DNA from 3 places in the Mesorhizobium sp. M0698 genome. Region 3 is predicted to be linked to each of the others. Evidence: riboswitches for the same ligand, from Rfam matches in the RefSeq annotation. Region 3 holds a riboswitch; each other region holds the start of a gene.
The links. Region 3 has a riboswitch for cobalamin ahead of NKI16_RS02460 (CbtB domain-containing protein). Riboswitches for the same ligand answer to the same signal wherever they lie in the genome.
Positions count from the first base shown of each region.

Region 1: another riboswitch for cobalamin. It lies ahead of NKI16_RS27355 (ABC transporter ATP-binding protein); the one in region 3 lies ahead of NKI16_RS02460 (CbtB domain-containing protein).
Region 2: another riboswitch for cobalamin. It lies ahead of metE (5-methyltetrahydropteroyltriglutamate--homocysteine S-methyltransferase); the one in region 3 lies ahead of NKI16_RS02460 (CbtB domain-containing protein).

Region 1 is NZ_JAMYPQ010000019.1:3,479-8,539, forward strand. Features, by position in the region: gene NKI16_RS27340 (FAD-binding oxidoreductase) at 1-355, opposite strand, end outside; gene NKI16_RS27345 (LysR substrate-binding domain-containing protein) at 496-1,404, shown strand; cobalamin riboswitch at 1,737-1,940, shown strand; gene NKI16_RS27355 (ABC transporter ATP-binding protein) at 2,108-2,851, shown strand; gene NKI16_RS27360 (ABC transporter substrate-binding protein) at 2,848-3,795, shown strand; gene NKI16_RS27365 (FecCD family ABC transporter permease) at 3,825-4,826, shown strand; partial or broken gene NKI16_RS27370 (MarR family winged helix-turn-helix transcriptional regulator) at 4,908-5,061, shown strand, end outside.
Region 2 is NZ_JAMYPQ010000031.1:12,143-17,203, forward strand. Features, by position in the region: gene metE (5-methyltetrahydropteroyltriglutamate--homocysteine S-methyltransferase) at 1-2,304, opposite strand, end outside; cobalamin riboswitch at 2,400-2,600, opposite strand; gene NKI16_RS31190 (hypothetical protein) at 3,156-3,410, shown strand; gene NKI16_RS31195 (helix-turn-helix transcriptional regulator) at 3,728-4,561, opposite strand; gene NKI16_RS31200 (MFS transporter) at 4,624-4,875, opposite strand.
Region 3 is NZ_JAMYPQ010000001.1:481,283-486,343, reverse strand. Features, by position in the region: gene cobO (cob(I)yrinic acid a,c-diamide adenosyltransferase) at 119-736, opposite strand; gene cobU (bifunctional adenosylcobinamide kinase/adenosylcobinamide-phosphate guanylyltransferase) at 738-1,259, opposite strand; gene NKI16_RS02465 (CbtA family protein) at 1,252-2,034, opposite strand; gene NKI16_RS02460 (CbtB domain-containing protein) at 2,050-2,229, opposite strand; cobalamin riboswitch at 2,265-2,461, opposite strand; gene NKI16_RS02455 (aromatic ring-hydroxylating oxygenase subunit alpha) at 2,603-3,796, shown strand; gene NKI16_RS02450 (heparan-alpha-glucosaminide N-acetyltransferase) at 4,015-5,013, shown strand; gene NKI16_RS02445 (methyltransferase family protein) at 5,030-5,061, shown strand, end outside.

The DNA of each region.
Region 1 (5,061 bases), on a different contig from region 3:
CGCGCGCAACACGGCGGATCGGGTCGACTTCGATCCGCTTCATGCGTGACACATCGATCACCAAGCCGCCGTCGCATACCGAACTGCCGGCGACGTTATGACCACCGCCGCGGACGGCGACGAGGAAGCCTTGCGATCGGGCGAAGTTGACGGCCGTAACGACATCGCTGGATTCGGCGCAATAGAAGACAGCCGCCGGCCTCTTATCGACCATGCCATTCCAAACTCTGCGCGCCTGGTCATAGCCAGGGTCGTCCGGAAGGATCAGATCGCCGCTAATCGCCTGCCTGAGCCGGGCGATATCTGGCGCCTGCAACGTCGGCTCGGAACCGTCTATAAGCTTGAACGTGCTCATCGAGGGATACCCTTCGTGATCCAGCACGGTTGGACAGGCCGCTGTCGTTCACCGGATCACAATGATCTCATGCGGCGCCATTCGCTGCAAAATCGAATATCTCAGTCGCTGGATGAGCTAAATTCATCTAAACTGCCTGGATGAGAAAACTTCCGCCGCTCGGGTCGCTTCGCGCCTTCGAAGCCGCTGCCAGGCTGATGAGCTTCAGGAAGGCCGCGACGGAACTCGGAGTGACGCCAACGGCCATCAGCCACCAGATTCGATTGCTGGAGGAGGTCTGTGGGCAACTGCTGTTCCGGCGGCGCCCACGACCGCTCGTGCTCACAGGCGTGGGCGAACGGCTATTCCCGGTAATTTGCAGCGGCTTCGACGCTTTCGCTGCGGCAATAGCATCAGCCTCGGCCGGAGTTGGCCAACGCCCGTTGCGCGTGACGAGCCCAAATGCATTTGCCAGCCGATGGCTGGTTCCGCGCCTGTCGAAGTGGCGCGAACAGCATCCGAACATTCCACTGGAGATCATCGGGACAGACGCCGTTCTGGACCTGCGAGCCGGTGACGCCGACGTCGCGATCCGCTATGCGCGCAGGATGCCGCGGGATGTTCCCGCGCAGGAAATTTTTCGGGACGCATTCTTTCCGGTATGCAGCCCGGAGTTGTTCGCAGGAGGCGACCGACAGATCGAGCGCGCCGCCGATCTGCTGCAATACCCGCTCATCCATTTCAATTGGACGAACCGCGACCCGGAAGCGCCGACTTGGCAACGATGGCTGGCGATCGCACGCTCGATCGATCCCAGCATCCCCAATGCCAACCAGGCATGGGACCTAAGCTTCCGCGAAGAGCTGCACGCGATTGACGCGGTAGCGGCAGGCCAAGGTATCGCTATCTGCAGCGATGTGGTCGTCAGTGGCGAACTCGAGGCTGGCAGGCTAGTCAAGGCACATGATCTCTGTCTGCCAGGCTATGGCTTTTACCTTGCCTGCGTAGCCAATCACCCCCGACAAGCGCATATCGAAGCGTTTTCCGCCTGGATGAGATCGATAGTCTGAGCATCTGAACGCCGATCTTCTGCATGCTCGTCACAAGCGGTAGCAGCGCTTCCTGCGCTTCGGGGTCGCCTGCCGCGCCTCACACTTTGACCGGTATCCAAATTTCCAGCCTTGCCGCTACAGGGATCGAATTCCGGCGCATCGGCGACCTCGCGCCCAGATGCCGGCAGCCATTTGTCCCAAATCATGTTGGGGGTTGACAGAAGCAGACAACGTCCTCTAGGTACGTAATGTTATTACATTACGAGGTATGCATGACTCCTTCTGACAAGACCCTTGCTCCAGCGGCTGTCCGAACTCCGAAAATTTATTGCGCTGTGAGTGGCGGAAAATTAGGGTGGCTGAGTGATGGTCCCCGAGTCGAAAGGCAAGGGGTGAAAAGGGAACACGGTGAGGTCTTCGGATCGAGGCCGTGGCTGCCCCCGCAACTGTAAGCGGTTAGCAAGATCCGAAGTGCCACTGGCCGGCAAGGCTGGGAAGGCAGGATGGCGCAAAGACCCGCGAGCCAGGAGACCTGCCATCAGCATGAGTTGACCGGACGGGGTGTGCCGGGAGGAGACGTGGACATCGGTCTTGTCGGCCGGTCCGTCCAGCTTCCTTCCGTCGCCATTGAGAAAGTGACGGTAAGTTGGACGCCTCCCAGCCTCTTCTTAAAGCGCGCGAACTGAGTGCGACGGCAAATGGCCAGCGCCTGGTCAGTGCGGTGAGCCTTTCGCTAGCGGCGGGCGACCGCCTCGCCATCATCGGCCCTAACGGCGCCGGCAAGACGACGCTGCTGCGCATGCTCTGCGGTACGCTGCGGCCAAGCGCGGGAGACGTGAGATTCTCCGGACGCCGGCTGGAGAGATTTTCGGCCGCCGAGCGGGCGCTGCACATGGCGGTCGTCGGCCAGACCGATCAGCCCGACCCGCGGCTTGCCGTGATCGACTATGTCGAGCTTGGGCGCGTCCCCCATGCGGGCTTGCGACGAAGGAGCGAGCAACGCGACATCGTCATCGAAGCGCTTCGCAGAACCGGCCTGATGCCGCTGCTCGGCCGCACAATCGGCTCGCTATCCGGTGGCGAGCGGCAACGCGCCCAGCTGGCGCGCGCCATCGCCCAGGAGCCCAAAATCCTGTTCCTCGATGAACCGACCAATCATCTCGATCCGCGCGCCCGCAGCGACCTTCTCGAACTCGTATCGCAGTTTGGCATGACCGTGGTGGCGGTGCTTCATGATCTGTCGCTGGTCACGCCATTTGCCACCAGGGTCGCGGTGATGAACGAGGCCCGCCTGCAGGCACTCGCCGGTCCGCACGAGGCGCTGACCAAGCAATTGATCCGCGAGACTTTCGGCGTCGACATGCTTCGGCTGCGCCATCCCACCGAGGACCGCGAACTTACGATCTTCGACGTTCCTAACCGTGCCTCTTCCCATCCTGATCTGACCAAGGAGCAACATTCGTGAAACGCCTCGTATTGTCTTTTGCCTCCCTACTGCTTGCCCAGGCCGCCTTCGCTTTTCCCGTGACCGTTGACAGCTGCGGCACGCCGCTGACGTTCGAAGCCGCGCCGAAGCGCGCCGTTATCCAAGATCTGAACATGGCGGAGATGGCCTTCGCGCTGGGGCTGCAACCGTCGATCGTCGGCCTGACGGGCATCACCGGATGGTACAAGGTCGGTCCGGAATTCAAGGCTGAGCAGGGCGCGATCCCGGAACTCGCGCCGAAATACCCGACGCTCGAAAACCTCGTCGCCGTCGAGCCCGATTTCTTCTTCGCCGGCTGGTATTACGGCATGAAACCAGGTGGCGAGGTGACGCCCGATACGCTGGCGCCGTACGGCATCAAGACGCTTGTGCTGACGGAAAGCTGCGTCCATCTCGACAAGAACCGCCCCGCGGCCTCGATGGACCTGCTCTATGGTGATGTCGAAAAGCTGGGCAAGATTTTTGGCAAGGAGGCCCAGGCGGGAAAGCTTGTGTCGGACTGGAAGGCACAACTTGCCGATATCACGGCAAAGATCGGCGACCGCAAGGGAACGCGCGTGTTTCTTTACGACTCCGGCGAAGACAAACCTTTCACATCAGGCAAGTTCGCGATCCCCAGCGCCATGATCGCTGCTGCCGGCGGCGACAACATCATGGCCGACATGGCGACGAGTTGGGGCAATACGGATTGGGAGACGGTGGCGGCCCGCAATCCGCAATTCCTTATCCTGCTCGACTACCAGGACGGCGGCGGCTACAGGAAACTGCTCGATTTCCTCAAAGCCCATCCGGCGATGAAGGAGACTGATGCGGTCAAAAATGAACGCTTCGTCGCGCTGCGCTATGCCGAACTGACACCTGGGCCTGCCAACATCGAGGCGATCGGCAAGATCGCCAGGGCGATGCACCCGGAAGCTTTCTGAGCTTGCGCCAGAGAGCGTTCGAATTGGCCATGACAGCAGGAGCAGCAGCAATTGCCGCTCTTGCTTTGTTGTCGATTGCCTATGGATCGACGGTCATCGCGCTGAGCGACGTGATTGCTGCGCTCGGACATGCGGCCGGGCTGGACGGAGATATCGTGTCCGGTCCGGCCGGCAAGATCCCGATTGCCAAGATCGTTGTCGATCTCAGGCTGCCGCGCACGATTATGGCCATCTGTGTCGGCGCCGGGCTGGGCGTCATCGGCGCGCTGCTGCAGACGGTAACGCGCAACGACCTCGCCGATCCGTTCCTGTTCGGCCTGTCGTCCGGAGCGGCGGCCGGCGCGGTTTCCGTCATCACCATTTTTGGCGACCATTTCGGCATCTGGACGTTGCCGGTCGCGGCCTTCACGGGCGGCGTATTAGCCGCCGGCATCGTGCTGTTGCTGGTTTCGCGGGTGAGGGGGCAAGGCCCCGAACGGCTGATCCTCGCCGGGCTTGCTGTCTCCTTCATGTTCACCGCCTTGACCAACTATCTCGTCTTTGCCGGAGACCAGCGCGCCGCTCACTCGGTGTTGTTCTGGACGATGGGCGGGCTCGGGCTCGCGCGTTGGGACAATGTCGGGCTGGCTGCTCTGGGCGCAGGCACCATCCTTGTCTATGGACTTTGGAACCATCGTCGGCTCGACGCTTTCCTGGCCGGCGAGAATGCCGCCGAAAGCCTCGGTGTGCCGGTTGCGCGGATGCGCAGGATGACATTTCTCGTCGCCGCTTTCTCGACAGCAATCCTTGTCTCGGTAGCAGGCGTCATAGGTTTCGTTGGCCTGATGATCCCGCATTTGTCCAGGACCCTTGCCGGCCCGCTACACCTTCGCCTGATCGCAACCTGCGCTATCTTCGGAGCGGTGCTGTTGCTGGCAAGCGATCTTCTCGCGCGCACGCTGCTGCCGCCGCAGGAACTGCCGATCGGCATCATCACCAGTTCGTTCGGTGCTTTCTTCGTGGTCACGATGCTCATTCGCAATCGCTCATGATGTGACTGCCATGCACACTTGCCGGCTTCTGGCACAATCCGGCTCCTTGAATTATGAGCACGCTTATTATATATGTCGCTCATGGTTTCCGACGGCATCGACAGATTGGGCTTTTTGATCCACGACGTGCAGCGCCTGATGCGCAAGCGCTTCGAGGCGCGCGCCAGTGGTTTCGGCCTTTCTTCGGCGCAATGGCGGCTTCTGGTACGTGTCGCCAAGGAGGCGGGTGTCGCGC
Region 2 (5,061 bases), on a different contig from region 3:
CATCAGGGCAGGGCGGACCTCCTCCCATTTGCGTGTTTTGAGGCCACAGTCCGGGTTTACCCACAGTTGGGAATCCGACAGTCGCTCGCGGGCAAGCATGACGAGATCCGAAATCTCGCCGACTTCCGGGACGCGCGGTGAGTGAATGTCGTAGACTCCGGGACCGATTTCGTTCGGATATTTGGAGCTCGTGAAGGCGTCCAGCAGTTCCATCTTCGAGCGCGACGTCTCAATCGAAATGACATCCGCATCCATTTCAGCGATCGCGTCGATGATCTCGTTGAACTCCGAATAGCACATGTGGGTATGGATTTGAGTCGCGTCCTTTACACCCGTTGAAGCGATCCGGAAGCATTCGACAGCCCAGTCGAGATAGTCTTTCCAGTCAGACTGGCGCAGTGGCAATCCTTCGCGAAACGCGGCCTCATCGATCTGGATCATCCTTGCGCCGGACCATTCGAGATCCGTCACCTCGTCGCGGATGGCGAGCGCGATCTGGCGGCATGCTTCGGAGCGGGGTACGTCGTCGCGAACAAAAGACCAGTTGAGAATGGTCACCGGGCCTGTGAGCATTCCCTTCACAGGGTTTTCCGTAAGCGACTGGGCGAATTGCCACCAGCGCAGCGTCATCGGCTTGGGCCTCGATACGTCGCCGAAGATGATGGGGGGGCGCACGTAACGCGACCCATAGCTCTGCACCCAGGCATGCTGGGTGAAGGCGAAGCCGGACAGCTGCTCGCCGAAATGCTGTACCATGTCGTTTCGTTCGAACTCACCGTGCACCAGCACGTCCAGCCCGATCTCTTCCTGCCAGCGAATTGCAGCCTCGATCTCCTTCTTCAGGAAGGTCTCGTAGTCGACATAGCTCAGCTGGCCCTTCGCATGAGCGGCCCGCGCCCTGCGTACCTGCGGCGTCTGCGGGAAGGACCCGATGGTCGTCGTCGGGAACGGCGGCAGCCCGAGCGTGCCGGCCTGGACTCTGGAGCGCTCGGCAAAAGCGCTCTCTCGTCGCTTCATGCTGTCGTCAATGCTGGCGATCCGCCCCTCAACCAGCGGGTCATGGATCTTCGTGGATGTCACGCGAGTGGCGGCAGCCTCGGCAGACGCTTTCAACGCGCCTGCCACCGCATCCCTGCCTTGGGACAGGGCCCGGGCAAGCAACACCAACTCGTCGGTCTTCTGGGCCGCGAAGGCGAGCCACGACCTGATGTCCGCGTCGAGTTCCGTCTCCATGCGGAGGTCGATCGGCACATGCAGCATCGAGCAAGAAGGCGCGATCTCGACGCGGTCCAAGGGCCAGCCGGCGACGATCGGTTTGATGCGGTCGAGAATGGCGGGCAGGTTCGCACGCCAGACGTTGCGGCCATCGATCAAGCCAAGCGAGAGCACCAGATCCTTCGGTGCGAGCCGACCCACCGTTTCCAGCTGCTCGGGAGCGCGCACGAGATCAATATGCAGCCCGGCCAGGGGCAGAGAAACCGCGGTTTCGAGATTGTCTCCCAGCGGCCCGAAATAGGCAGCCAGCATGATCTTCAACTCGGGCGCGGCTTTTGACAGCTGGCCATAGGCGAATTCGAACGCAGCTCGTTCGTTCGGGTTCAGATCGAGGACAAGCGCTGGCTCATCGATCTGCACCCAATCGGCACCCGACAGCTTCAAGCTCCGCAGGAGTTGCTCGTAGACGGGCAGAAGCCGTGGTAGGAGCGCGATGGGATCGAATCCTTCGGCAGGCGATTTCGCCAGCTTGAGGAAGGTGATCGGTCCAAGGATGACTGGGCGTGTGTGAACGCCGAGAGCTTTAGCCTCGATGAAGTAATCGACCGGTTTCGTCGACGAGAGGGCGAACGTCTGATCATCGTTGAGTTCCGGCACAATGTAGTGATAGTTGGTGTCAAACCACTTGGTCATTTCCATCGCGGTTACGCCAGTCCGATGAGCCGCATGCTGGTGACCACCGTGCCCACAATCCTCCGTCTGACCTTGGTTGCCGCGCGCCATAGCGAAGTAGATGTCGAGTGGGACCTCGCCGCCATTCCAGCCGTAACGGGACGGAAGGGCGCCGACCATGGCTGCGGTGTCGAGCACATGGTCGTAAAGCGAGAAGTCGTTCGACGGGATTTTCGACACGCCGCGATCGCGTTGCTCCTCCCAGCTAGCGGCACGGAGCGCCTTCGCCGTCGTGAGAAGGTCGGCAGCGGACGATTTTCCGGACCAGTAGCTTTCAAGCGCGAATTTCAGTTCTCGCCGACGACCGAAGCGGGGCACGCCGAGCGTTGCTACAGGAATTTGCTGAGAGATAGTCATGCCAGACCCCGATGGTTGGGGCGTCGGTGACAAGGAAGGCGCTAGCAGGCCGGCACGAACGCCAGGCTGCAGCGGCCACCGAGACACCCCGCCCGTGGACGTAATTCGCCGTGGCAGGTCTCCTGGCTCGCGGGGTCATAGCCTCTACCCGTCTTCCCAAGGCTATTCGCCTCAGTGACATGAGTGGGGTTGGCTCGCCGCTAACAGTTGCGGGGGCAGCGCCGGCATCGCACCGGCTTCCCTCTTAGCTCCGCTGCGGCAGCGCCGTACGGAGAACCACGACGCGGGAGACAATTACAGCAGTTCGCTTCATTGTCAACGCCGCATAAAGAAATGTTTATGTCGTTATGTTAAATTTCCGTTGGCATGTTCCAAAGGTCGCCTCGAAAGCGAAAACTGTGGAAGCCTTGAGCGGCCGGTAAATCAAAGCAATGACGCACGGCGCCCTTGTCCAGGAGGATAGGAGTTCGTCGGCTGCCGGCAGCAAACATACCGGCAAGCGCCGTGGTGCTGCTTAGCGCATCACGCGAACCACCTCGGCGTCGAACTTCGGCTCCGAGGTTCCGACCGCTTCGTTGGTGATCTGCTCGCGACCATATTCGGCTCAATGGCGAGGCTGTTGCCCATGTGGAAGCTGTTGGCCGTGATGCCCTCGGTGATATGACACAACGATTTCGGGGGGAGCACACCGAGGCCAGGCGCAGCGGCGTGTTGCGAAGTGATCGAGGCCAATGTCTCGAACTGCTTGTTCGCAGCCCACCGGCTCAAGGTAACCCGGCTCAAACCACCGGGCTAGCTCAAGTCCTGTCCAAATGAGGCCTGAGCGGCAAATCGTCGTGCACGCGCACGGTTTGGCGTTCGATCTTGTGATGCGTCTTGGGCGGACAATCGCCACGGTGCAGCGCGCAGAAGCGGTCCCCAATTGGGAAGCCGAGGGCGGTGAGGGCAAGCCAGCGCCACAGGCGGAAGGGGACTTGGACCTGTTTGCCCTGCTGGACCACAAGTTCGCGACACAGGGCCTCAAGGAGAAGACCAAGAGTGATTATGCGCGGGACCTCGCCAAATTCATCAAAAGCAGCGGGCAGTCAAAGTTCGGCGCCGATTGACATGGAGATAGCCATCGCGGCGGACCGCCCAGGCGGACCGCAAGCCGGAATACAACCGGGTGCAGGCGGCCAAGCTCGTCCACAAGATGGCGTCGGGCACACACCGGCGATGGGAGAGCGGACCGTGGAGTGCAGGAACTTCACGCCTATCCACGCTCCCGTGGACGTGTCCTGCGGCACATCGGCAGCGATATTGAGGAGGCAGTTGAGCTTCTGGTCGAGCACTCTTACCTGCCACTACCTACGCTTAACGTCATCTCGTACTGAAAACGCACCACGCAAGGTCGAGATGTAACATGCGCCCTTCGTGGATGGTTCTAAGCTTCCTCGGGCGCGGTCAATCTGTGATAACGGTCGCTTGGAACCTCCATCACCGCGACGCGATCAAGGTTGGCGTATCGCGCTCGGTAGTAACCTTCCTCCTCCACTTCGGCGAAACTACACTGGGGAACGTCAAAGGTCGCAGCTTCCAATCCGAAGAAAGTCGTAGCGGTTTCTTCATCCAAGAAGTTCCACTCATCTTCTCCGTCGTCATATGTGACGCGAACATAGGAGGCCATGCGCACGGCTTCCTGATCACCCATCTCTGCGATGATGGCATCGCATTCTTTCTTCAGCTTTCCTGAAACCTCACCCTTATCCCAGTCATCCAAAGCCCGATAGATTTCTGGATGATAATACTCTGGCATCTCCTCTACATCGTCACCGATAAGCTCAATGGTGCGGACATATTGCGGATTTATCAAGAGTATTTTGTTGTCAAGGCTCCAACAATACAGCCATGGCCTGCTTGTGTTATTTCTGCGCAGATTATGAAGTTCCTTCAACTGACGTAAAATCGATTCACGCGCCTTTTCATCGATAGGATATTGGCGGCTGCCAACAGTCGTCTTGATTCTGAGCGTGCCGTATCGCGTTTCGGCATCGGCAATTGCAAACGGGCTCGTGCGCCACTCCTCGACATCAATCTTCCAGCCCAGCAGCTCCTCGACCGTGCATTTCAACGTGAGACAAAGGTCCTTGATCTGCTCGACGTTCAACTGCGTTTTGCCTGTTTCCCAACGGGCCACAGTCTGTTGCGTTGTTGCCATCTGCTCTGCCAAATCTTTTTGAGTCATGCCCAGTCGAACCCTAAGCTCTTTCATGTTCATAACTCACCTCGCGTGTTCAACACACGCATCGTGGATGAATTAATCTAACACGTCAAGCGTGTTCAAAAATCGCAGCATGTGTTTTTAGGGCGTCTTCGAGGCTCCGGCAGCCGTTCGTGACCACTTGCGCAAGACACAGGGCTGGTACACAGCACGAATGGGCGATCAAAAATTACTGCTGCGATGCTCGTCATCAGCCAAGCTGCCGCCGCACCTTCCACTAGGGTGCCAAGGTTCGAAATGAGTGCAGCCGACCATAGCGAACGGAAGGTCTTGTGCTCAAAAGGAACGAGTGAAGATGTTCTCTTCGCCATTGTGGGAAGCCTCGGGATTGACCGCGGGGCTGGATTTGTTTCGCCTCACTCAACCATGGCCTCGCCGTACAAGCCAAGCTGCCACAGTGCGCGCCTGCTAACCCAGAAAACTTGGCGGCCTTACAGGCATGCGCAGGACGTGCGAAGCCGCTCAAATCTCCCCAGATGGTCAGCCATCGAAGACCG
Region 3 (5,061 bases):
CTCTACGAAAGCCCCTCTCCGGCCGCTTCGCGACCACCTCTCCCCCGCTTCGCGGCGGGCGAGGAACCCAAATCTTGAGAGGTCGAGACACCGCGCCTCTGCCTCCCCAGCAACCCCCTCAGAACTCGATCCCCTGCTGCGCCTTCACGCCGGCGGAGAAGTGGTGCTTGGTCACGCCCATCTCGGTGACCAGATCGGCCGCCTCGACCAGTGCCGGTTTGGCGTTGCGGCCGGTGACGACGACATGCAGGCCTTCGCGACGCGCCTTCAGCGCCGCGACCACCTTTTCGAGATCGAGGTAGTCGTAGCGCAGCGCGATGTTCAGCTCGTCGAGCACCACGAGGCTGATCGACGGCTCGGCCATCAGCTCCAGCGCTTTCGCCCAGGCAGCCTCGGCCGCCGCGATGTCGCGCTTCAGATCCTGTGTCTCCCAGGTAAAGCCCTCGCCCATGGCGTGCCAGACGACACGGTCGCCGAAGGCGGCAAAGGCGTCTTTCTCGCCGGTGTGCCATTTGCCCTTGATGAACTGAACGACGCCGACGCGCTTGCCATAGCCGAGCATCCTGAGCGCCAGCCCAAAGGCGGCCGTGGTCTTGCCCTTGCCCGGTCCGGTGTTGACGATCAGCAGCCCCTTCTCGACCGTCTTGGCCGCGACCTCGGCGTCCTGCACCGCCTTGCGCTTGGCCATCTTGGCGCGGTGGCGTTCCTCGTCCTTGGGATCGATAGTATCAGCCATGTCATTTCACCTTGAGCGGCAGCCCCGCCACCATCAAAAGCACGGTGCCGGCAACAGCCGCGACGTCCTGGTTCAGCCGGCCGGCGGCGTCGCGAAACCGTCTTGCCAGCGCATTGTCCGGCACGATGCCCTGGCCGACCTCGTTGGACACCACGAACCACGGCCCACGCGGCCGCGACAGCACATCGGCCAGCCTCCGGCATTCGGCCTCGACATCATGGTCGGCCAGCATATGGTTGGTCAGCCACAGCGTCAGGCAGTCGATCAGCACCGGCTGGCCGTCAGGCAGCGCTCCGATCGCGCCGGCAAGGTCGAGCGGCGCATCGATGGTCGTCCAGCCGGCGCCGCGGCGCGAGCGGTGCAGCGCGATGCGCTGGCGCATCTCGTCGTCATAGGCTTGCGCCGTGGCGATATAGCTCCAAGGCGGCGGGCCGACCGTCACCAGGCTCTCGGCATGCGCGCTCTTGCCGGAGCGCGCACCGCCGATGACCAGGGTCAGTGCCCCGGCAGCGCGGTCAGGCAAAGCTGTCGCGCAGGCTGGTCGCCGTGCCCGTGAAGCGTCCGCGCACCACGCCGACGACCGCGCCGAGCACCAGCCAGAACACCAGATTGGTCAGCGTCACCGCCACCACGAACTGGTGGTGCAGGCCTTCCGGGATCGCCGTCTCGAAGCTATCGGGCTGCGGCGCGCCGACGATATGCGGCGCAACGATCAACGCCACGGCAAGAGCCACCAGCGGCAGCGATCTGCGGAAGACGATAAGGCCGAGACCGGCCGCTGTCGCCACCACTGTTGCCCACCACCATATCTGGCGTTGGACAAGGTCGGCCGCCGGCATCGCCGGCAGTTCCGGCGGCAGGCCGAGGCCCGGCGCCAGCGTGAACACGGCAAAGCCGGCAAGCCCCCAGAACAGGCCCTGGCGCCAATTGCCGATGCCGCCGGCGAATTCCGAAACCGCAACCAGGACCAGCGCAAAGCCGATGCCGGTGACGATATTGGCAACGACGCTGAAGCCGAAGCGTTCGAAACCGTCGGCCGGCGCCCAGCCTTCGTCTTCCGCCGGAGCCATCGCTTCAGCCGCTGCCGGCGCGGCGCTGCTCATAGCCGTCGTGCCCGCGGCGTTTTCGGCCGGTGTCGCAGGTGCCGCGGCATGGTCATGGCCGCCGCCGGCCTGTTCATAGACTTCCGCCTTCAGGATGAGCGGCACCGTGGCATAGGCTTGCATGCAGGCGAGAGCCACGCCGGCCACAAGCCCTGCGATCGCCGCGATGAACACGACGTTGCGAAACAGTGTCATGATGTCAGCCCCTTGTTAGTGGCAGGGAAAGCCCATCGAATGGCGATAGTCGTGCGCGGCATTGTGGACCGCATCGATATGCGAGAAGCCGACAAAGCCCATGACGAAAATGCCGAGGAATGCAGCAAGCGCCAGCTGCATGAGACGCGACTGCGAGGAGGCGGAAGCGCCGAGCGAAACGGAAGCGGTATTCATGTCTTTCCTTTCGCCCTCCACCCGAGGGCATAGAAGTCAGTTTCCTGTCGCCGGCAGGTCTCCTGGCTCGCGGATCAGCGCCCTTCCCCACCTTCCCGAAGGCGAACCTTCAGTGGCATATGGAGAGGACTACCGCACACAGTTGCGGGGGCAGCCACGGCATTGGGCAAACAACTTGCCCTCACCGCATTCCCTCTTGGTTCCAAACGGAACCGACGACATCAGTGACTATAGGCAGAATCGCCGCGCCCGGCAAACCAAATTCCGCCGGATCGTGTGGCGAATGCGCCGCCTCGCCAAGCCCGGTCGGCCGGCGCCGCGATTGACAATTTTCGCAGCCGGGTGTCGGCTGGCGGATGGGGAGGAAGCCGGCATGCAACCCAGCCCGAATGAGCGCGGTCCCTACAACGGCCTGACGCGGGCCGAGCCGACGCTGCCGTCATCAGCCTATTGGGACATCGCGGCCTATCAGCGCGATCTCGAGGCCATCTGGTATCGCAACTGGCTGCTCGTCTGCCGCGAGGCCGACCTTGCCCAGCCGCTGGCTTTCAGGACGTTCCGCATAGGCACGCAGGAGGTCGTCGTGCTGCGCGACGAGACCGGCGAGTTGCGCGCCTTCCACAACACCTGCCGGCATCGCGGCTCGCAGCTTTGCCAGCAGAGCGAAGGACGGCTGAAGGCGCGGCTCATCACCTGCCCATACCATGCCTGGTCCTATTCGCTGCACGGCGATCTGGTGCGCGTGCCGTCGAAATCGCTGCCGGACGGCTTCGACAAGGCCGATCATCCGCTCTACCGGGTCGCGCTTTCGGTGTGGCGCGGTTTCGTCTTCGTCAATCTGGCGGAAGACGCTGCCGGCTCGGCTGAAACATCCTTCGATCCGGCATCCGGCAACCTCGCCAACTGGCCGTTGGAAACGCTGCTGAGCGGCCATGTGCTGCGCAAGGTGATAAACTGCAACTGGAAGGTATTTTGGGAAAATTTCAACGAGTGCCTGCACTGCCCCGGCGTCCACAAGGACCTGTCGCGGCTGGTGCCGATCTATGGCCGCGGCCTGATGGGCCGGCACGACGACCCCGAATGGGCGCGCCACGCCGACAATGACGCGCCGGAATTTGCCGGCGGCTTGCGGGCCGGGGCCGAAACTTGGTCGCGCGACGGGCGCGTCCACGGCTCGGTCTTTTCCGGCCTGACGCCGGGCGAGCGTGCCGCCGGGCAGACCTATGCCACCAGCATGCCGTCGATGTTCGTCGTCGGCCATGTCGACTATGTCAGGACCGTGCGGCTGGTGCCGCTTGGCCCGGAGCAGACCGAACTTACCGCCGAATGGCTTTTTTCGCCCGAAGCGCTCGCCGAACCGGCCGCGGATATCGACAACATCGTCGCCTTCGGTACCCAGGTGCTGGAGGAGGATGCTGATATCTGCGAGGTCAACCAGATGGGCCTGCGCTCGATGCGCCACAAGGCCGGCGTACTGATGCCCGAGGAATACGACTTGCACCGCTTCCACAACTGGGTGCGCGAGCGCCATGCGGCGCTCGAACATCAAAGCGATTTGGGCAGATAGCGCCAGGTGACGAAGCCGCAGGCCGCCGCCAGCAGCCCGAGCGTTGCGAAAACCGCGCCCAGGCCGAAGAACGCCTGCACGCCGGCCAAAGGCTTTCCGGCTCTGGCCTAAAGCAGCTCTGATGCCGACCGGTACCAACGCGACGCAAGGCCCTGCTTCTTTTGACGGTGGCAACCGTGATAGTCGTCTTGCCGGGGCTGAACCAAGACAGCGAGACCATGAGCATCGACACGCCGAGCGCAGCCGTTCAGGATCAACCGAAGTCGAAGCGCATCGCCGCTATCGACATTGCACGCGGCATCGCTTTGCTTGCCATGGCGAGCTATCATTTCACCTGGGACCTCGAATTCTTCGGCTACACCGATCCCGGCCTCACCGCCTTCGGCTGGTGGAAAATCTACGCGCGCTGCATCGCCTCGAGCTTCCTGTTCCTGGTCGGCATCAGCCTCTATCTCGCCCATGGCAAGAAAATCCGCTGGACCGGCTTCTGGAAGCGCTTCGCCATGGTTGCCGGGGCAGCGCTCGCAATATCGCTGGTCACCCGCATCGCCACGCCCGATGGCTTCATCTTCTTCGGCATATTGCACGAGATCGCGCTCGCCAGCCTGCTCGGCCTGGCGTTCCTGCGCCTCCCGGCGCTGCTGACGCTTGCCGTGGCGGCCCTCGCTATTGCCGCGCCTTTCTACCTGCGATCTGAGCTTTTCGATCATCCGGCTTTGTGGTGGGTCGGCCTGTCGGCGACCAACCCGCGCTCCAACGACTACGTTCCACTGCTGCCCTGGTTCGGCGCCGTACTTGCCGGCATCGCGGTTACCAAGCTCGCCGCCACCTCCGGCGCGCTGACGCGGCTGTCGGCCTTGGCGCCCGGCCGCTGGGCAAATCCGCTGGTCTTCATCGGCCGGCACAGCCTTGCCTTCTATCTGATCCATCAGCCGGTGCTGATCGGCTCGGTCTGGCTGTTTTCGCAATTCATGCCGGCGCAGGCCGAAATCAGGGAGGTGCGTTTTCTGAAATCCTGCCAGATATCCTGCGAGCAGGCACGCGACACCGAGTTCTGCTCCAGCTATTGTGCCTGCATGCTGGACAGTCTCCAGGGCGAAGCCTCGCTTGACCGGCTCTACAGCAACGACCAGTCCCCGGAGTGGAAGGCGCATATTGGCGAGCTCGCCGGCACCTGCACCGCCCAAACCGAGGCGGCGGAACCGGGAACGCGCTAATCGAGGGAGGACAATAATGAGCGACAGTCACCCGAAACCCGTGCAGCA